2 regions of the Actinoplanes sp. HUAS TT8 genome follow, and region 2 is predicted to be linked to the other one. Evidence: riboswitches for the same ligand, from Rfam matches in the RefSeq annotation. Region 2 holds a riboswitch; the other holds the start of a gene.
What was found. A riboswitch is a leader RNA that binds a small molecule or an ion and turns the genes downstream of it on or off. The one in region 2 is predicted to bind cyclic di-AMP.
Positions count from the first base shown of each region.

Region 1: linked by a shared signal. The riboswitch ahead of ACSHV8_RS38650 (transglycosylase family protein) and the one ahead of ACSHV8_RS32525 (C40 family peptidase) in region 2 are both predicted to bind cyclic di-AMP.

Region 1 covers NZ_CP195646.1:8,691,459-8,702,152, forward strand. Annotated here, with positions in the region: gene ACSHV8_RS38615 (ArnT family glycosyltransferase) at 1-91, shown strand, start outside; gene ACSHV8_RS38620 (glycosyltransferase) at 267-1,496, shown strand; gene ACSHV8_RS38625 (DUF3040 domain-containing protein) at 1,906-2,181, shown strand; gene ACSHV8_RS38630 (hypothetical protein) at 3,030-3,614, opposite strand; gene ACSHV8_RS38635 (winged helix DNA-binding domain-containing protein) at 3,611-4,702, opposite strand; gene ACSHV8_RS38640 (GNAT family N-acetyltransferase) at 4,722-5,330, opposite strand; gene ACSHV8_RS38645 (saccharopine dehydrogenase family protein) at 5,457-6,695, opposite strand; cyclic di-AMP (ydaO/yuaA leader) riboswitch at 7,045-7,225, shown strand; gene ACSHV8_RS38650 (transglycosylase family protein) at 7,227-7,910, shown strand; gene ACSHV8_RS38655 (YybH family protein) at 7,882-8,259, opposite strand; gene ACSHV8_RS38660 (LysR family transcriptional regulator) at 8,330-9,205, shown strand; gene ACSHV8_RS38665 (ExeM/NucH family extracellular endonuclease) at 9,317-10,694, opposite strand, start outside.
Region 2 covers NZ_CP195646.1:7,371,556-7,382,249, forward strand. Annotated here, with positions in the region: gene ACSHV8_RS32510 (hypothetical protein) at 1-419, opposite strand, end outside; gene rsmH (16S rRNA (cytosine(1402)-N(4))-methyltransferase RsmH) at 674-1,756, opposite strand; gene mraZ (division/cell wall cluster transcriptional repressor MraZ) at 1,995-2,426, opposite strand; gene ACSHV8_RS32525 (C40 family peptidase) at 3,249-4,079, opposite strand; cyclic di-AMP (ydaO/yuaA leader) riboswitch at 4,086-4,272, opposite strand; gene ACSHV8_RS32530 (MurT ligase domain-containing protein) at 4,686-5,906, shown strand; gene ACSHV8_RS32535 (type 1 glutamine amidotransferase) at 5,940-6,653, shown strand; gene ACSHV8_RS32540 (TVP38/TMEM64 family protein) at 6,737-7,645, shown strand; gene ACSHV8_RS32545 (nucleotidyltransferase domain-containing protein) at 7,859-8,581, opposite strand; gene leuS (leucine--tRNA ligase) at 8,660-10,694, opposite strand, start outside.

The DNA.
Region 1 (10,694 bases), 1.3 Mb from region 2:
GTCCTGGGTGACGTCGAACTTCACCGCCAAGACGGTCGGGAGCACCACCGTCTACGACCTGACGACGGGCGCGTCCGGCACCACGAACTGACCACTCTCCACAACCGACCCACGCGGGCGGCTCCCGGACCGGGGGCCGCCCGCTTCCGTCGTACCAAATGGTCGGAAACATCCGTGACACAAAGCGGACAGAAACCCCATCAACTCACAGTGGGGCCACAGCCTTCTTATACAGAGCGCAAAGACGCGGGACGGAAATTGTTCCCATGAGCCTTTCGACGCTGCCTTCGCAGGACGCCGGTTCGGCCCGCGTCACCGCACCGGTCCTCGACGTCGTCGTGCCGGTCTACAACGAGGAGACCGATCTCGAACCGTGCATCCGGCGGTTGCACGGATACCTCGCGGCCTACTTCCCGTACCGGTTCCGGATCACCATCGCCGACAACGCCAGCATCGACGGCACGGCGGCCGTGGCTCAGCGCCTGAAGGCCGAGTTTCCCGAGGTCGAGGCCGTGCACCTGGCCCAGAAAGGCCGCGGGCGCGCGCTCAACCACGTCTGGACGCAATCCGACGCGGCCGTGCTCGCCTACATGGACGTCGATCTCTCGACCGACCTCGGCGCGCTGCTCCCCCTGGTCGCGCCGCTCATCTCGGGCCACTCCGACCTCGCGATCGGCTCCCGCCTGGCCCGCGGATCACGAGTCGTCCGAGGGGCCAAGCGCGAATTCATCTCCCGCAGTTACAACCTCATTTTGCGTACGACCATGGCGGCCCGTTTCTCCGACGCGCAATGCGGGTTCAAGGCGATCCGGTCCGATGTGGCCCGCCGGCTCCTGCCGATGGTGGAGGACACCGGCTGGTTCTTCGACACCGAGATGCTGGTCCTGGCCGAGCGGGCCGGCCTGCGCATCCACGAGGTACCGGTCGACTGGGTCGACGACCCGGACAGCCGCGTCGACATCGTCTCCACCGCGATGGAGGACCTGAAGGGCATCGTCCGGATCACCCGCGCGCTGAGCAGCGGAAAGCTCCCGATCGGGACGCTCCGGGAACAGCTCGGGCGCAACCCGCTGCCGGTCGACGGGGTGCCGACCGGCCTCACCGGTCAGCTGATCCGGTTCGCCGGCGTCGGGGTGGCCAGCACGCTCGCCTACCTGGTGCTCTACGCGCTGCTGCGGGTCGGGGTCGGCCCGCAGGCCGCGAACCTGATCGCGCTCCTGGCCACGGCGGTCGCCAACACCGCCGCGAACCGGCGCCTGACCTTCGGGGTGAGCGGCAAGGACGGCGCTCTCCGTCACCAGATGCAGGGCCTCGTGGTGTTCGGAATCGGTCTCGGCCTGACCAGCGGTTCGCTCGCGCTGCTGGGCGCGGCTTCCACCGAGCCGTCCCGTTTCGTCGAGTTGACCGTCCTGGTCCTGGCCAACCTGATCGCCACGGCGGTCCGGTTCCTGATGATGCGCGTCTGGGTCTTCCGTGGCTCCCGGGACCGCGCCTGATCCTCCACACCCCTGCGATCCGCCGCGGACCACAGTGCCGCGACCGACAAACTTCGATCTCTGAGCACCGACGAACGCGGCGCCCGCCACCCCGGGGCGCCGCGTTTTCGCAGCCCACAAGCGAGTCGTTTCTATCGCCATCTGACCGCGGGGCCCGAAATGCGAGACAGGTTTCGAACGATCCGCACCGTCATCGAAACCTGGCAAAGCCGTTGTACCGGTTACTGAACACCTTTCCGGTCATCTCACCCATTGGGCGCCCCGACCGGGTCCACGGGTAGTTCGGCCGAAAAATTCGGCACACGCAGACGTATCACGGAAGCAACTCAGAGGTAACAATGGGCTTTGATCGGGATAGCCGACTCTCGATCCTTGCTTCACCGGCGCGGCGACCGGAAGGTAGCAAAACATGCTCAGCAAAGAGGACAGCCGACGGCTGGCACAGTTGGAGCGTCAGCTCCGGCGCGACGACCCCGACTTCTGCGCCCGGATGGGTGGCGGCAACTTCAGCGTCCCGACCCCCAGGCCCCCGTTAGCCCTCTTCTTCGTCGCCGCCGCGATAGCCGTCGCCGCGATCCTCCTCGCCGCGACCGGCTGGTGGATCGCCGCCGTGGTCGTCGCCGTCTGGGGCGTCGTCACCGCGATCGCCGCCGGCTACCGCCTCCGCAAGTTCCGCGCCCGCTAAAGGCGTTCCCCGATCGAGCCCGCGCCCGGCACGGCGCGGGCTCGCTCACATCCCCCACCCCCGGGGGCTGGCACTCACGGTCGAAACCCGCCCCAAAACCAGCCCTCAGCACCAGCCGAGCCCGCACACCCACCCCAGCCCCAGCTGGCGCTCACGGTCCAAAACCCGTCCAAAACCCGCCACCAGCCCCAGCCGACGGCGCCGCCCAGCCCGCAGGCCCCGGCCAAGGTCCCAGCTGGCGCTCACGGCTGCAAAACAGCCCAAAAACAGCCGTCAGCACCAGCCAAGCCCGCAACCAGACCGCCCAGCCCGCTGGCCCGCCGCGGCGGGGCGCAGCGCGGCGGGGCGCAGCCCGGCGCAGCGCAGCCCGGCGCAGCGCAGCCCGGCGCGGCGCAGCCCGGCGCGGCGCAGCCCGGCGCGGCGCAGCCCGGCGCGGCGCAGCCCGGCGCGGCGGGGCGGGGCGGGGCGCGGCGCGGGGACTGGCTGGTGCTCACGGCTGCAAAACAGCCCAAAAACAGCCGTCAGCACCAGCCGGGCCCGCAACCAGACCGCCCAGCTCGCTGGCCCGGCACGGCCCGGCGTCGCGCGGCGCGGCGCGGGGTCCGGCTGGTGCTCACGGCTGCAAAACAGCCCAAAAACAGCCGTCAGCACCAGCCGGGCCCGCGCCCGACCCGCCAGCCTGGTGGGCCGCCAGGCCGCCAGGCCGCCAAGCCGCCAAGCCGCCAAGCCGCCAAGCCGGTGGGCGGGTGGGGCGGTGGGCAGGATTGGGGATTGGCTGGTGCTGGCGGCTGGAAAACGGTGTGGGCTAAACCGTCAGTGCCGGCTGGGGTTGGGTGGGTGGTGGGGTTTTAGGGGGTGGTGGCGGCGAGGACGGCGGCGCGCGGGCTGGACAACACCAGGCGGCCGGGCAGCAGGTCGGCGGCCGGGGCCATGCTCGGCTGGGCCAGAACGATCACGTCGGCCGCCACGTCCCGCAGCTGCTCGGCTATCACCGCGTGATAACTCGCCAGCTCCCCGGCCTCGAAGAACGCCCAGGCGTCCAGGCAGGGCACCGGCACCAGATCGGCCGAAGGGTCCTCATCCAGCAACAATCCGGTCGTCGGTTCCAGCGTGGACTCCACCGCGTAGGCCACCGCGATCCGCCCGCCGGCCGCGACCGCTGCTCGCGCCATCGGTCGGTCCGCGCGTAGCACCCCGGCCCGTTCGGCTTCCGGACCGATCGTCGAGCAGGTGCAGACGATCACGTCCGCCCCGCCGAGTTCCGCCAGCCGCGCCCGCACCCGTTCCTCGACCGGAATCCCGGCCCGGGCATCGGCCAGCAGGCTGGGGTCGACCACGTGCTCGTCCCGCCATCCCGGCGCCAGCGAGGCGACCAGCCCGCGGAACGTCGCCACATGAACCTCGGCGGTGTGCAGGAACCCGATCGTGCTCACTCGAACACCGTAGTGGCCTCGGGAACCCCACGAGCCCGCGCCACCGTCACCGCCTCTCCCTCGACCCGCTCCCGTCGGGCGGCTGTGAGCGGCCCGAACGTGGTCACGGTCAGATCCACTCGTTTCTTCCCGGCCATCCGTGGCCGCCACACCCCGGCGATCTCCCCGTCGAGCAGCACCACGCCGGGGTTGCCGAGGACCCGCCAGACCTCTTTGTGTCGCTCCTGGTCAGGCACCAGCAGATCCCGATCGCGGCCTTGGAGCAGCGGATCCATCGCCGGGAGCAGCCGCGCCTCCTTCGGCGTGGCGGCCGACTCCAGCGCGGTCACGCTCGCCGCCGGCAGCCACGCCTTGCGCCCGTCGATGCGCACCTCGGCCAGCTCGGCCGGCCACACCGCGCGGATCTCCGCGGTCGTGCTCTGCAGGTATTTCGCCACCTCGGCGGGGCCGGCCGGCCCGAGAAACCGCAGGTACGTCGTGATCAGCTCGCCGATGCCGTGGTTGGCCTCGGGAATCGGGCCGGTCGCCAGCGGCCCCAGCATCGCGTCGCGCCCGCGGGACAGCACCTGGACGCCCCCGGCCAGCCCGGCCTGCTGCCACACGTTCCCGGAGACGTGCCGGGCCCGGCAGGTCTTGCACTCGAACGTCAGCTCGCGCGGCACCCGCGCGCTCACCCCGGTGCTCGCCTCACCGCGGGGCATCGGCTCCCGCACCACTTCGCGGAACGCCTCGGCCGTGGCGCGCAGGGCCGCGACCCCGAGGCGCCCGCCGTCGGGGATTGCCCCGCTCTTGATCCGCGCGCTCGCGTCGGCGTCGCCGACCGGCCAGAGTCGCGCTGTCAGCGCGGCGACGTCGTCCCGCCGGTGCAGGTGTGGCGCCCCGCGGGCCGCCCAGACGGTGACCAGCCGATCGTCCTCCAGGTCGGCGGCGGTGCGGGCGGCGAGGGCGACGTGGGTCGAGCCCGGTGTGTATTCCTGCACGCCCAGGTCCAGCACCGGCAGGTCGGCGGGTCGCGCGTCGCCCCGGTCGGTGAGCCCCAGCGCGGCCAGTCGATAGGCCATCACCTGCGCACGATCCACGGTGATCACTCGCCCCACCCCCGGTTGCTCAAATGCGACGACCGTACCGCCGGGATGCGACATTTCTCAGGCGTTCCCGTCGTGCGCCGGGCAGCCCCTCCACGTACTCCCAGGTGTCCAGGCTCGTGGGGCCGTAAGGCCCCTCCTGCGGGATCGGTGGCTCGCCGGTCAATCGGTACCCGCACCGGCGCGCCACCGCGGTGCTGGCCGTGTTGCCCGGGTCGATCCGCAGCAGCAGCCGGTTCAGTCGCAGCGTGCCGCACGCATATTCGGTGAGCAGCGACAACGCGGCCGCCGCGAGCCCGCGACGCCGATAGGCGGCTCCGACCAGGTAGCCCAGCTCGGCCTCGCGCAGCCCCTCCTCGACGCCGAAGAGCAGCACCTCGCCCAGCGGCGCCCGCCCGTCGGTGGTGATCGCGAGCTGGATCCGCCGCCCGGTCAGCCGCCCCTGCCGGGCCCGTTTCAGGTAGGCCAGCCCGGCCTCGACGTCGAACGGCGACGGCATCGGCGTCCACCGGGCGATGTCTGGTTCGTCGAGGATCGCGACGAGATCTTCCAAATCGTCGGGCATCCATTCCCGCAGCACGACGCCATTGCCCGCCAACGTCAGCGGGTGCGGCAGCGGGCTGGCGGTCACTCTTCGCATCCTGCCCGGAAAGACCCGTATGCGGCTAGTGGCGATCCACAGACGACCGCTGTTGATTCCTGACCGTCCAACCGTCGGATTACCGATCGCGCCCGGCGGCGGCTTCGGCCCACCCGGTCAGAGCTTGCGCGCGCTGATCTCCAGCCCGGCGGCCTGGAGGCGGGTGACCAGCGCGTCCCCGATCCCGGTGGCCGGCGTCAGCACCCCGCCCTCGGACGGCGGCAGCGACTCCCGGTCCAGCGCCAGTGCGAGCGCCGCTTCTCCGAGCATCACCGAGGTCGCCGCATAACCGGGGTCGCCCTTGGCCCGCACCCGCGCCGTGTACCGCGCGCCGGTCGACGTCGTCGTGAAGATGTCCATGGTGAAGTGGCCGGCCTGCCGTTCCCGTTCGCTCGGCCCGGTGCCCGGCTTGGGCAGGAGACGGTCGAGCACGAACCGGGCCGGCGGCACCGCGAGCCCCGCGAAGAGGGCGCCCAGTCCCAGCTTGGTGCCGTACGCGATGACCGGCGACAGCGGGGACGCGCCGACGCTCATCGCCTCGCGGTACCGGAAGTTCCGCCCGTAGGCCCAGGATCGCAACGCGTTGCTGCGCCGCACCACCCGCGTGTTGTAGGACGCCATCACGAACGGCGCGAGTCGCCCGCGCAGCCGCGGGTCCACTTCGGAGGCCGGGAACGTGTCCAGGTCGCTCTGCCGGGGCAGTTTCGGTTCGGCCTTGCGGTCGGGGCTCAGCGAGTACGGACTTCCGGCCACCCGCCGCAGCGCCGGGTCCTTCTTCATGTCGTCGACCTGGTTGCGCATCGAGTCGATGGTGCCGCCGCTGGCCCCGCCGCGCATGCTCGTCACCACGAGCGTGGTGTCGGTCAACTCGCCCGCGCCGTCCGATTCGACCAGCTTGTGGAGGACGTGGACGCCGATGTCGGACGGGATGGAGTCGAAGCCGCAGGAGTGGACGATCCGCGCACCGGTGCTGCGAGCGAGTTCGTGGTTCGCGTCGATGCTGTCCCGGGCGAACAGCACTTCACCGGTCAGATCAACGTAGTCGGTGCCGGTCGTCGCGCAGGCGTGCGCAAGGGCGTGGCCGTATTTCGCGTACGGCCCGACCGTGGTGACCACCACCCGGGTGCGTCCGGCCAGCGTGGTCAGCGCCTCGGTGTCGGCCGCGTCGGCGACCAGAACCGGCCAGTCGACGCCGAGCCGGTCCCGAACCGCCGCCAGTTTCTCCGCCGAGCGGCCGGCCAGCGCGATTCGGGTGCCGGCCGGTGCGTGTCCGGCGAGATATTCCGCCACCAGTACGCCGACGAAGCCGGTCGCACCGTAGACGATCACCTCGAAGTCGCGTGAACGATCACTCATGGTCGGAGATTGTGCACCCCGGACCGCGTCCAGGGGAACTGGCCGGTAACAACCGCGCGGAAACCCTTGTACAGGACCGGAGTCGCATGAGCACGCAGCCGGGATCCGAACGAGCGCGGCATTTTTACCCAGTCGTGCGAGCGCTAAGCCTATGGAGAGCGGCTTTCCCCCGTATGCGCGACCACGTGGGTGGCAAGTCGCGCCACGATTGAAGAACTCAGGGAGTTATTCACACAAAGGAAGATCAAAGCGGCTAATTTGTGAGAACAAAGTCACCGGCCCCGCTTCCGGACGTAGTCAGTCCAGTGAGGTGGTGGCTACCGTCGGCAGTCCGCAATCGCGGACACCGTGGCCGGAACGCCGAGTCCTGCCTGCTGGTCACGGTCAACAACACACAGGCATGGAGCGGGGGACCCACAAGTTCCTCGGCGCGCTCGAACCGGAGCGCGCCTCGGGGTGAAGCCGCTCACGCGGCCGGGCTCCTCGGCCCGAACCCGACAGCTCACCTCGTAGGCGTGGAGGGAAAACTTCATGCTTCACCTGAACAAGCGGGTTCGTCGTGTCCTCTCCCGGCGAGCCCAGTCCCCGCGCGCCCTTTTACGGCCGATGCCGGCCGAGCGCGCTCCATCAGGGCCCCAGCACCGCGCGGTCTCCAAGCGGACCCGGGTCCGGCGTGCTCTCGGCATCACGATCGCCGGGCTGGCCGGCGCCGTGGGCCTGCTGGCCGTCGAGTCCGCACCGGCCAGCGCTGCCCCGAACGTGAACTGGGACGCCGTGGCCCGATGCGAATCCGGCGGCAACTGGCGGATCAACACCGGCAACGGCTATTACGGCGGCCTGCAGTTCAGTCGTTCGACGTGGCGTGCTCACGGCGGCGGCAAATACGGCTCCACGGCCAATCTCGCCTCCAAGAACGAGCAGATCACGGTCGCCGAACGGGTGCTGCGCAGCCAGGGGATCCACGCCTGGCCCACGTGCGGCCGCCGGGGCCTGACCAGCGCCCGGACCACCACGAAGGTGAGCCCTTACCGCCTGGCCTCCTACAACACCGCGTTGAAGACCACCGGCACCTACGTCGTGCGGCGTGGTGACACGTTGTCCGGCATCGCCGCGCGCCACCACGTCCGCGGCGGCTGGCGGGCCCTTTACCGCGCCAACGCGACCCGTCTGAGCAACCCGAACCACCTCAGGGTCGGTCAGCGCCTGGCGCTCTGACGAATTCCGGCTGGTCGAGCACCCGCAGCCACGTTCCGTCGGGCTGCCGGCGGACCACCTGCGCCCTCGCCCCGGCCCCGTCTTTCGGCGGTGTCGAGGTGAGGGCCAGGTCGCCGCTGATCAGGGTCGGCAGCGGGGGCTCGGGCTCGAACCGGGGCATCCTGGGCAGCAGCTCGGCCCAGAGCTTCTGGATCGCGGCGCGGCCGACCGTCTGGCTGCCCGGCGGGAAGGCCATCACGGCCTCCTCCTCATACAGCAGCGCGAGGCCTTCGGCGTCCTTCGCGTTGGCGCGCTCGACGAACAGGCGCGTCAGGTCTTCGGGTCGGTGGGCCTTCTCGCGTTCGGTCATGACTCCACCCTCCTCCGGCCCGATCCACAAGTCCAACAGATAGTTCTTCTAGCTACTACAATTCCTACTCATGGATTTGCGGCAGCTGGAGTACTTCGTCGCGGTCGCCGAGACCGGCAGTTTCACCCGCGCCGCCGAACGGGTGCACATCACCCAGTCCGGGGTGAGTGCCCAGGTCAAAGCGTTGGAGCACGAGCTCGGGGCCGAGCTTTTCGTCCGCAGCGGGCGGACCGCCCGGCTCACCGACGCCGGTTCCGTCGCGCTGCGCCACGCCCGGGCCGCGCTCGACTCGACGCTTGACCTGCGCGACGCCATCGACGACGTGAAAGGCCTGGTCCGGGGGCGGCTGACGATCGGGATGGTGATCGGCTGCGAGGTCGCGCCGCTCTTCGACGCGCTCGCCGCCTTCCACGACGATCATCCGGGCATCGAGGTCGAGCTGACCGAGGCGAATTCGGATCAGCTCGTCGCCGGTGTCCGGGCCGGCGCGATCGACGTCGCTCTGGCCGGGCTGGCCGGCGAGCCGCCGGAACATCTCGCGTCGCACGTCATCGTCAGCGAGCCGCTCGTCGCGCTCACCTCCCCCGGCAGTGAGCTGGCGCGACGCGGCCGCCTGGCGATCACCGGGCTCACCTCGTACCCAATAATCTGTCTTCCGCAAGGCACCGGCATCCGTGACGTGCTCGACCGGGCCGGGATGGCCGGGCTCGGGCTGCGACCGCAGGTCGCACTCGTCGCGACGTCGCCGGAAACCGTCGCCGGCCTGGCCCGCCGGGGTCTCGGGGTGGCCATCCTGAGCGAGTCGATGGCCGCCGCCCACCCGGATCTGATCGCCGTCCCGATCGACGGCATCGAGATCCCGGCCCTGCTGGCCCTGGTCTGGGTCGAGCGCACGAGTCCGGCGCTCGCCGCCTTCCTCAAGCACTGCCGAGCCGCCTTCGGCTGACCCTCAAAAAACCATCAAAATCCGCTTACGGTACGGCCATAGCACCGCCCTGACATGCGGAAAGGCCCCCGCCGCGCTGATCGCGACGAGGGCCTCCCGGCCTGTCAGGTGTTACCGCGTGATCGTCCGGAAGTAGACCTTGGCGGCCGAGGTGTTACCGGCCTTGTCCACCCCCCAGTACGAGATCCGCAGGATGCCCGTCTTCACGCCGGTGACCCGGACGCTCCACGTGCTCCCGCTGAACGACGCGTTCACCACCTCAGCCTTGGCCAGGGCGGACGTCCGCGAGGACGCCTTGACCCACTTGCCGTGGCTGTAGTAGTACCAGTGGCTGCCCCGCTGCTCGGTCAGCTTGACCCGGACCGAGCGGACACCGAGACCGGTGTCGCTGACCGAGCCGGTGACCTTGGCCCACGAGGTCGCGCGGTTGGGGCCGCTCGGCACCTTCAGGGTGACCTTGGGCGCCCAGACGTCCTTGACGACCTTGACCGAACCGGCGGTCACGGTGGTGCCGGCGCCGACGCCGTTCACCGGGGTGACCTTGATGGTGTAGGTGCCGGCCTTGGTGTAGGTGTGCGCCACCGGCGTGTTGGCCGACGCGCTGCCGACGTAGCCGTCGCCCCAGCTGATCTTCACCGAGGTGCCGTTCACGCCGCTGACCCGCAGCGTGATCGACTGGGTGGCGTAGATCGAACCCCGGTCGACGCTGTACTTGCCGGTCTGGACGGCCGCCGTGACGGTACCGGCGGCGATCGGCGCGGACGCGTTGCCGGCCTTGTCGGTGATCGTCACCGTGACCGCGAACGTGCCGGCCTTGGCGTACTTGTGGGTGGCGGTCTTCGCGCCGGCCGCCAGCGTCTCCGCCGCGCTGCCGTCGCCCCAGTTGACCACCTGCGTGATCCCGGCGACGTCACTGTCGTCGGAGAGCGTCTTCTGGGTCAGGGTGACCGTCTGACCGGTCCAGATGCTCGCCGCGTTCACCGAGTAGGAGCCGGTCGGCGCGGTGGTGTCGGTCGGGGCCGGCACGTACACCTTGCTGCGGGGCGCGGTGACCGCGGTGATCGGCGTGTACTTGGCGAAGAAGTTGACCAGCATGGTCAGGTCGTTGTCGCCGGTGGTGGTCGCGCTCGGCTTGTTCAGGCCCAGGGAGGTGAAGTTGTCGCCACCCGCGGCGAGGAACGAGTTCATCGACACCCGGTACGAGCCGGCCGGGTCGAGGGTGACCCCGTTCAGCTTCAGCGTCGACGCGATGATGTGCGAGCCACGGGCCGCGGCCGGGTCGTACTCGTAGGTCAGGCCCTTCGACACACCCAGGTGCAGGATCGGCCGGGACGCGCCGTCCGGCTGCCACTGCTCCTCCAGCGCGCTCTTGATCTGCGCACCGGTCAGGGTCTTGGTGACCATGTCGTTGGCGAACGGCTGAACCGCGTACGCCTCCGAGTAGGTGATCACCCCGTCGTCACCGACCAGCAGGTCGTTACGCAGGCCA
Region 2 (10,694 bases):
CCCGGGCTGCTCACCTGGTTCAGCTGCTGCTGCAACTCCTGCTGCTGCTCGTCCAGGCTCGCCTGGTTCTTGCGCAGCGCGTCGAGCTGGAACGACTGCTCCATGGTCTTCGTGTTGACCAGCAGGATGCCGACCACACCGACCAGGACCAGCACGATCAGGCCGGCCGCGAACGTCGGGCGCGGCGCCCGGATCGGCAGCGGCGGCGCGACCCGCAACCGGGGCAGAACCGGAGCCGGAGCCTCGGCGGTGTCCAGCCGCCGGGCCGCGGTGCCCTCGATCCGCACCTCGATGTCGCCCTCGACCCGCAGCCCGGCCGGCGCGCGTCCCTCGTCGCTCCGCATCCCGGACCGGCGCGTGTCGGCACCGCGTGCCCCGGCCGAGCGCTTCCCGTTGTCCCGCATGCCGGTCTCGCGCATGCCGAGCTCGCGCTTCTCGGAACCCCGCGTGCTTGCTTCGCGCTTTTCCGAACCCCGCAGGCTCGTCTCGCGCTTCTCGGAACCCCGCGTGCTTGCTTCGCGCTTCTCGGAACCGCGCGTGCCGGCCTGGCGCACCCCCCGGGTGCCAGTCCCCTCGGTTCCGGCATCGCGGCTCGCCCCGCGCCCCCGCGCCCCGGCAGTGGACCGCGGTTGCGCCGTGCGGCCCCCCGACCGCGGCGCTTCGGTTCGCTCGCTCATGCTTCCCCCTCCCCCTCCTTCGGCCCCGGGCGTCGCCGCCCCTGTCCCCCGCCGTTCCCCGCCGTCCGGGGCCGCTCGCGGCCGGTCCCGGTGGGCTGGGTCGCCCCTTGCTGCCTCTCGTCGATCCGTTCCACCGCGCGCAGCTTCACCGAAGCCGCCCGCGGGTTCTCCGCCACCTCCGCCTCGCTGGGCAGTTCCGACCCCCTGGTCAGCAGCCGCAGCGTCGGACCGGTTCCGGGCAGTTCGACCGGCAGGTCGATCGGCCCGGTGCTACGTGCCCGCTTGGTGAGCGCACGCTTCACGATTCGGTCCTCAAGTGATTGATAACTCATCACCACAAGTCGCCCGCCGGGCGACAACGCGTCCAAAGCAGCGGGAACCGCCGATTCGAGCACGTCGAGCTCGCCGTTGACCTCAATGCGTAGTGCCTGGAACGACCTTTTCGCGGGATTTCCACCCGTTCGCCGCGCGGCGGCCGGAATAGCGTCTTTAATGAGCTCCGCCAGCCGGGCGGTCGAGACGATCCGGGCCTTCGCCCGCTCCCGCACGATCAACGAGACGACCCGCGGGGCGAACTTCTCCTCGCCGTACTGCCGGAGGATGCGCACCAGCTCACCCGGCTCGTACGTGTTGACGACCTCTTCCGCGGTCATTCCGCGGGACTGGTCCATGCGCATGTCCAGCGGAGCGTCCTGCGCGTAGGCGAAACCGCGGTCGGCCTCGTCCAACTGCAACGAGGAGACGCCGAGGTCGAACAGGCCGCTGTCGATCGCCGGGATCTCCAGCTCGGCGAGCACCCGGGGCAGCTCGTGGTAGACCGCGTGCACCAGGTGGATCCGCCCGGCGAACCGCTCCAGGCGGTGCCGCGAGTGGGCGAGCGCCTCGGTGTCCCGGTCCAGTCCGATCAGGACGGCGTCCGGGAAGCGCTCCAGGACCGCCTCGGCGTGGCCGCCCAGGCCCAGCGTGAAGTCGACGTGCACCGCGCCGGGCCGGGCCAGAGCCGGGCCGAGCAGCTCGAGGCAGCGTTCCAGCAGCACCGGAACGTGCGTGCCGCGCGGCTCCCCCATGTCGACCCCCATTGACCCACCCGTTCGCGTATCACTCGGTTGTTACCTGAAAAGCTGTCCGTGCCGGCCCGGCGCCCGTCCGTACCGCCAGATCCCCATCCGCTCTGTCCCGCACGCCGGTGTGACCCGGCGCCGGACACGCGCCTGGCGCCGGGGAAGAGGCGCCAGGAGCGGGAGCGGCTGGAGATCTCGCAGTACGGCAGCAGTGGCGTCCGGACCGCACTCCCAGCGGCCCACCGAGTGCCACGCCCTACAGTCCGCCGGGCAGCACCCCCTCCTCGATGTCGGCGAACTCTTCCTCGCTCGCCGAGAGGTAGTCGTCCCAGGACTGCTTGTCCCAGATCTCGACCCTGGTGCTGGCCCCGATCACCACGAGATCCCGGCCGAGACTCGCGTACTCCCGCAGGTGTGCGGGGATGGTGACCCGGCCCTGTTTGTCGGGGACCTCGTCGTGCGCGCTGGCGAAGAACACCCGGCTGTAAGCCCGGGCGGCCTTGTTGGTCACCGGCGCCTCGCGCAACTGACCGGCGAGACGAGTGAACTCCGGCATCGGGAACACGTAAAGACAGCGCTCCTGCCCCTTCGTGATCACGACACCTCCCGCCAACTCGTCGCGGAATTTCGCCGGGAGGATCAGCCGGCCCTTCTCGTCCAGCCGAGGGGTGTGCGTGCCGAGGAACATCGGCCCCCACCCCTTTGCCGGGACAGCCGCTCCTTCGCGGAGGAAGCGGGCCGTCTGTCAACTCGGGCCGGCAGGCTCTCGGTCGGATTCCTCGGTCCTGCCACTGGGCCCCACTCTACTCCACTTCCCTCCACCTGCAACCCGAAAGCGGCTGCTCGCGAACTGTTTTCGCGGACGTAATCCCAGTTCACAGGGGGTGGGTCGAAGTGGAGGGGTTCAGCATGATCCACCAGGTCCGGTTTCCGACATCAGGCGCACGAGGGTCGATAAGTCCGGCGCAAAACGGTCAAAACCTCGTCGGTGGAGTGGTCGCCCGCGCCGCGGGGAGGAAAGTGGAGGCCCCCCGGGGAGGAAAGTGGAGCCTCCGGGCGGCCGAATGTGGACCGTCCCGAGCCTCCACAAGCACCTCCGGCCCCTGTGGCCCCTCTCACCGCGCGACCCCGGGCGCCGATCCGCGCGGCCCGCCCCGGCCACCGGGCGCCGATCCCCGCGGCTCCCCCGCCGCCCGCGGCCCGCCCACCGTCGCGACTCCCCCGCCCCCGCGGCTCTCTCGCCCCCGCGACTCCCTCGCCCCCGCGACTCCCCCGCCCCCGCGACTCCCCCGCCCCCGCGACTCCCCCGCCCCCGCGACTCCCCCGCCCCCGCGACTCTCCCGCCGCCGCGGACCACCTCCGGACAGCACGAACGCCAGTGGGGCGTGACCCGGATCGGGTCACGCCCCACTGGCGGTGCTTCCTTACTTACTTGGTGCTGTCCGCCGAGCACTCGCATCGACCGAGATCCCCAGCAGCCGGATCCCGCCGACGAGCCCGGCGGACGACGTCACGCCGTCAGACGACGTACGACGTAGTTACTGCCGTAGATCTTGTGCTTGCCGACCCGGGCCCCGGTGTGCGGGGAGTCGTACATGTAGCCGCCACCGGCGTAGATGCCGGCGTGGTACCCGTACGACCCGGACCGGAAGATGATCAGGTCGCCGACCTTCTTGCTCGACTTGCTGACCGCCTTGCCGTAGTCCTGCTGGCCGTCCGCCTTGTGCGGCAGCTTCTTCCCGGCCGCCTTCTTGTAGACGTACTGGGTGAAGCCCGAGCAGTCGAACCGGCTCGGCCCGGCCGCGGCGAACTTGTACAGCGCGCCGGTGTGCTTCTTCGCCTCGGCGAGGACCTTGGCACCGCTGGTCTTCACGGTGATCTTCGCCTGGTGGGACGTCGAGGTGTACCCGGCGCCGGTGAAGAGCGTCCGCAGCCAGATGGTCGTCTTCGGCGAGGTGGAGAAGGTGACCGTACCACTGCTGGGAACGGTCTTCTTCGCGTAGAGAACCCACTTGCCGTTGACGTAGGCCTGCAGCCGGATGGTGCCCTTGGCCGCCTTGCCGGTCCGCGGGTCGACGGCCTTGGCGGTGATCCTGGTGCTGTTGCCCCACGCGATGGTGCGAACGCTGACCCGGGTGGTCAGGGTGGGCTTCACCTTGGCGGCCGCCTTCGCCGCCGTGGTGGAGATGACCGGGGTCGTCGTGGTCGCTGCCAGGGCGGGTGCCGATGCCAGCAACTGGCCGGCACACAGGCAAAGACCCAGGGACAGCGCGGCGGTGGTGGCGCCGGTGAGGCGCCGATTGCGGACCGCGCGGTGGCGGCCCGAACTGTGCTCGTGCACGGTTAGGAAATCCCTCCGGCACGCCTGCGAGGTTAGCTGTCGGGTTCGGGCGGGAAGGCTTGCCCGGCCACCGCGGTGGCTTCACCCCAAGGTCCGGGACCTGATGCGCCGTCGGGTGGGACGACGCGGGTCCGGACCGGAAATCTGGGTTCCCCGTCCCTGCCCCCGAATGCCTGGTCAGCTTTCTGGTACTTCACATGGTCGCGTCCACCGGTCCGGGGCAGGGCTCGGCGTGAACCGGTTGAGCGCGACCGGCGAGCGGTTGCCGCCGGCGGAATCCTTGGTACCTGAATTCCCTCATGATCGTCAGGTGCGAAATCGTCACTCTAAGTAGTTGGCACATTGGCCTGTGTCCGGTTTGTTATCTCCGCGAGACAAATGCCGTGACTCTACGAACTCACCTGAACACGCAAAGTTGATCGTCCCCAGTGAACCAGAACACACAATTTCTCAGGTGGTAACCCATTGGTGGCCGCGAATCGTTAGGCAGCGGCGCAAACGGGGTAAGCCGTACGGCCCACCCGGACCGGTCCGGTGATCCAGGCCTTCCGGCAACTCGACGTAACCCCCGGGTCCGGTACCCTCGCTGGCGTGACGGACGGGAAGATGCCATTACGGGCCATAGTCGCGACCACCGCGTCGAAGACCGCGGCCGCGCTCTCCAGGGCCGCGGGTCGCGGCGACGGTTCGGTGATCGGCGGCTGGATCGGCCTCAAGATCGACCCCGACCTCCTGGCCCACCTCGCGTCCGGCCGCGCCGTCGCGCTGGTCTCCGGCACCAACGGCAAGACCACCACGACACGGCTCACCGCGGCCGCGCTCGGGGTGCTCGGCCGGGTCGCCACCAACGGGTACGGGGCGAACATGCCCACCGGCCACACCTCGGCGCTGGCCAAGGAGGGGCACACCCCGTTCGCGGTGCTGGAGACCGACGAGCACTACCTGCCGCAGGTGATCCAGGCCACCCGCCCCAAGGTGGTCGCGCTGCTCAACCTCTCCCGCGACCAGCTGGACCGGGCGAAGGAGGTGGCGATGATGGCGCAGCTGTGGAAGACCGCGCTGGCCGGCCACCCCGAGATCCGGGTGGTGGCCAACGCGGACGACCCGATGGTCGTCTGGGCCGCGAGCTCCAGCCCGCAGAGCACCTGGTTCAGCGCCGGCCAGCGCTGGCACGACGACTCGTTCGTCTGCCCGGAGAGCGGCCATCCGATCGAGCGGGCCAACGGCGACTGGTGGTGCACCGGCTGCCCGCTGCGCCGCCCCACCCCCCAGTGGGTGGTGGAGGAGGACGGCGTCATCGACCCGCGCGGCGACTGGCACCTGGTCAAGCTGCAGCTGCCGGGCAAGGTCAATCTGGGTAACGCGGCCACCGCGCTCGCGGTCGCCGGTGAGTTCGGCGTTCGTCCGATCGAGGCGCTGCCCCGGCTCTCCCGGGTGACGTCCATCGCCGGGCGGTATGCGCAGGTCGACCGCGACGGGCGCAACATCCGCCTGCTCCTGGCGAAGAACCCGGCGAGCTGGCTCGAAGCGTTCGACATGGCCGACCAGGCGCCGACCCTGCTCTCGATCAACGCGCGGGACCCCGACGGGCTGGACACGTCCTGGCTGTGGGATGTCGACTTCGCCCCGCTGCGGGACCGTCCGGTGCTGATCACCGGCGACCGGGCGTTCGACCTGGCCGTCCGCCTCCAGGTGAACCAGGTTCCGTTCCAGCACGTACACACCTTCGACGAGGCGCTGGCGCAGGTGCCGCCGGGCCGTCTCGAGGTGATCGCCAACTACACGGCGTTCCAGGACATCCGAGCGGGACTCGACCGTGTCAACTGAGCAGTTCCGCACCGGGAAACAGAGGTCTCGAGCATGAACGACAGCACGCTGCGGATCGTGTGGATCTACCCCGATCTGCTGTCGACCTACGGCGACCGGGGCAACATGCTGATCCTGGCGCACCGGGCGGCCGCTCGCGGCATCCCGGTGGAGACCTACGAGGTCCGCTCGGACATGCAGATGCCCACCACCGCCGACATCTACCTGATCGGCGGCGGTGAGGACGGCCCGCAGGCCCTCGCCGCCCAGCGGCTGATCACCGACGGCGGTCTGCACCGGGCGGTGGCCCAGGGCGCCTCGGTTCTGGCCATCTGTGCCGGTTACCAGCTTTTCGGTCACTCGTTCTTCGCCAAGGGGACGAAATGTTCGGGCCTGGGGCTGCTCGACATCACGTCCGACCGGGGTGAGACCCGGGCGGTCGGCGAACTGCGGGGCGACATCGACCCGCGGCTCGGCCTGCCCCCGCTGACCGGTTTCGAGAACCACGGCGGCCGCACCCACCTGGGCGCACACGCCGCACCGCTGGCCCGGGTGACCGGGGGCATCGGCAACGACGGCCAGACCGAGGGGGCGTGGGCCGGCAAGATCATCGGAACCTACAGTCACGGTCCGGCGTTGTCTCGCAACCCAGCGCTAGCCGATCTGCTACTCCGTTGGTCCACCGGCGCGGATAGGCTTGCGCCCCTCGACGACTCCTGGGCCGAACGGCTCCGGGGCGAACGGCTCTCCGCCGGGCTACCGGCCTGAGGGCCATACGACGACGAAGACGGGCGCGGAACAACCGGAACGACCTTGTCCTGAACCGACGACAGTTGGGGCGGTAGGCCTGCATGACCGACAAACCTGATCACTCCACGGGCACACGTCCCGGGGACTCTCAGGCTGCGCCGCTCAGCCGGCCCACCGCCACGGCCCTCCTCGACCAGGCCCCGTCCCCGGCCGGCCCGGCTCAGGCCTCGGCCACCGCGCTCGACCCGGCCGCGGTTCTCGACCCGGCCGCGGCAGCTGCTCAGCCGGCCGGTGCGGTTGCGGCCGGTGCCGTTGCCGCCGCCTCGGTGGCCGACCCGGCCGAGGTCGAGAAGACGCCGATGAGCCGCAAGCACCGGTTCATCCGGTTCGGGCTGCTCACGGCCGCGATCGGTGGTCTCGCCGCGGCGGCCGCCCTGCTCCCGATGCGGGAGATCGGCGACGCGGTCGTCGCCCTGGGCCCCGGCGCCGCCGTCGCGGTCGCCGTCCTCGGCGGTCTCCTGTTGTCGGTCCTGGTCCCGCGCACCGCGGTCACCGTCGCCTGCGGCGCCCTGCTGGGTGCCGCCACCGGCGCGATCGCCGCACTGGCGGCCGCCGTGATCGCCGCCACCGCCACCTACTACCTGGGCCGCTGGGCCGGCCGCGGCGTCCTGCAGGCCAAGGCCGGCGGTCGCCTGGCCCGCCTGGACGGCTGGCTGAACCGCCGCGGTCTCGCCGCCGTCCTCCTGGTCCGTTTCCTGCCGCTGGCCCCGTTCGGCCTGGTCGGCTACGCCTACGGCACCACCAGCGTCTGCCGCAAGCGTTACCTGCTGGGCACCACGATCGCCGCCATCCCGTCCACGGTCACCTACGCCGTGATCGGTGCCGCGGTCGTCGCCCCCGGAAAGATGAGCCCGATCACGGTCGCCCCGGCGATCATCAGCTTCATCCTCTCCACCGCGATCGTCATCCGCTGGCGCCAGAGCGCCCGCCGCGCCGTCACCCCCGCCTGACGCCGGCCCAGCCGGCCCACAAGCTCCACCCGCACTTCCGCCGGGCCCGCCCGCCGAGCCTGCCCGCAGCATTTCCCGCCGAGCCTCCCGCGGCACTTCCCGTAGAGCCCACCCGCGGCACCTCTCGTAGAGCCCACCCGTGCTCCAGCGCACGCCCAGTCTCTCCGCCAGCCTCAGCCCATTCCTGCCCGGCGCGCGGGCCGGGCGGTGTGGTCAGTGGGTGAGGGCTCGGGTCAGGAAAGCCAGCATCTCGGCCCGACGACGAAGCGGGTTACGGAAACGGGGTGAGCCGCCGCAGCGGATGCGCAGGGCCTCGCCGACGATGGGCTCCCAGCGGCTGCCGTAGGTGCGCACCGCGAACTCCCCGGCGTCCGTCTTGGCGGTCACCCGCCCGGCCTCCAAGGTGTTGCGCAGCCGGGCCACCCCGAGCACGCCCCACGAGACGGCCGCGGCGGTGAGCGCGGCCGGGTGGGTTCGCATCCGGCGGGTCCAGGGGCGCCAGTACGACTCCAGGTTGTCGCGGGTCCGCGCGGCCAGTGCCGGCCAGTCCGTGAAGATCTCCGGGTGTTGCGGGCCGCGCACGGCGACTCCGCCCTGGGCCAGGACGTGCCAGGTGACCAGGTTGCGTTCGAAGTCGGTGGCGGCGAGGACCCGGTTCTCGTGGATGGCCGGGCCGGGTGGCAGCGTGGCCGGGTCGCGGCGCAGGTCGTCCCGGGTCACGAAGATGCCGTCGAGGTGCGGGCGGCGCGGCAACGACCGGTGGAGGCGCCGGAGCAGGTCCGGGGCGGCGGGCGCCGACGTGACCGCCACGAAGTCGATGTCGCTGACGCCGGGGCGGTAGTCACCCAGCGCGATGGAGCCGTGCAGGTACAACCCTTCGACCAGTCCTGGCGCGAGCGTGTCGGCCCGCGCCAGGAACTCATCGATCACCTTCATCCCGAGCACGTTATCCGGGCGGCGCCACCGCTCGGCAGCGCGCTCGTGGACGTACCCAAGCAAGGGTTTGATCTTGATTTAGACCACGACGCTGACCAGGCGACCCTTCACGACGATGACCTTCTTCGGCTCCTTGCCGGCCAGCGCCTCGGCGACCGACGCCAGGGCCGCGGACCGGACCTCGTCCTCGGGGGTGTCCGGCGAGACCTCGACACGTCCGCGGACCTTGCCGTTGACCTGCACCGGGTAGGTGATCGAGTCGGCCACCAGCTGCGCCGGGTCGGCGACCGGGAAATCGGCGTAGGCCAGCGTGCCCTCGTGGCCCAGCCGGCCCCACAGCTCCTCGGCCAGGTGCGGCGCGAACGGCGACATCATCAGCACCAGCGGCTCGACCGCCTCACGCGAGACCGTCGGCAGCGGGGTCAGCGTGTTGGTCAGCTCGATCAGCTTGGCGATCGCGGTGTTGAACCGCAGCTCGTCCATGTCCTCGCGGACGCCGGCGATGACCTTGTGCAGCACCTTGCGGGACTTCGGGTCCAGCGGCTGGTCGGTGACCCGGTTGGCGCCGGTCTCCTCGTCGACGACCAGGCGCCAGGCGCGCTGCAGGAAGCGCTGCGAGCCGACGACAGCCCGGGTCTCCCAGGGGCGGGAGACGTCCAGCGGGCCCATCGCCATCTCGTAGACGCGGAACGTGTCGGCGCCGTACTGGTCACACATCTCGTCCGGGGTCACCACGTTCTTCAGCGACTTGCCCATCTTGCCGTACTCACGGTTGACCGGCTGGTCACCGTAGTACCACTTGCCGTCACGCTCGACGACCTCCTCGGCCGGCACGATCACGCCGCGGGCGTCCCGGAACGCGTACGCCTGGATGTAGCCCTGGTTGAACAGCTTGCGGAACGGCTCGAACGAGGAGACGTGACCCAGGTCGAACAGGACCTTGTGCCAGAAACGGGCGTACAGCAGGTGCAGCACCGCGTGCTCGACGCCGCCGACGTACAGGTCGACGCCGCCGCAGTCGCCGGCCGCCTTCGGGCCCATCCAGTAGGCCTCGTTGGCCGGGTCGACCAGCTTCTGCTCGTTGTGCGGGTCCAGGTAGCGCAGCTCGTACCAGCAGGAACCGGCCCACTGCGGCATGGTGTTGGTCTCGCGGGTGTACGTCTTCGGACCGTCGCCCAGGTCCAGTTCGACCTGCACCCAGTCCTTGATCCGGGACAGCGGGGTCTCCGGCTCGGTGTCGGCGTCGTCCGGGTCGAAGGTGCGCGGCGAGAAGTCGTCGGTGTCGGGCAGCACGACCGGCAGCATCGCGTCGGGCAGCGCGATCGGCAGGCCGGTCTCGTCGTAGACGATCGGGAACGGCTCGCCCCAGTACCGCTGGCGGCTGAACAGCCAGTCCCGCAGGCGGTAGGTGGTGGCGCCCTGCCCGAAGCCCTTCTCCTCCAGCCAGGCGATCATCGCGGCCTTGGCCTCGGCCTTGTTCAGCCCGTTCAGGAATCCTGAATTGATGGCGACACCGTCGCCGACCCAGGCGCCGCCGTCAAAATCCTCAGGAGCTTCGACGGTACGGACGATGGGCAGCTCGAAGACGGTGGCGAACTCGAAGTCGCGCTCGTCGTGGGCCGGCACCGCCATGATCGCGCCGGTGCCGTAGCCGGCCAGCACGTAGTCGGCGATGAAGACCGGGACGCTCTCGCCGTTGACCGGGTTGGTCGCGTAGGCGCCGGTGAAGACGCCGGTCTTGACCTTGCCGTCGGCGGTGCGCTCCTCCTCCGTCTTGGCGGCGGCGGTGGCTTTGTAGGCGGCGACGGCCTCGGCCGGGGTCGCCTTCCCACCGGTCCAGATCTCCTTCGTCCCGGTCGGCCAGGCGGCCGGAACGATCGTGGAAACCAGCTCGTGCTCCGGGGCCAGCACCATGTAGGTGGCGCCGAACAGCGTGTCCGGGCGGGTGGTGAAGACCGTGATCTTGTCCGATTCGACGGAGAAATCGACGTGCGCACCCTGCGAGCGGCCGATCCAGTTGCGCTGCATCAGCTTGACCGGCTCCGGCCAGTCCAGCGTGTCCAGGTCCTCGACCAGGCGGTCCCCGTACTGGGTGATCCGCATCATCCACTGC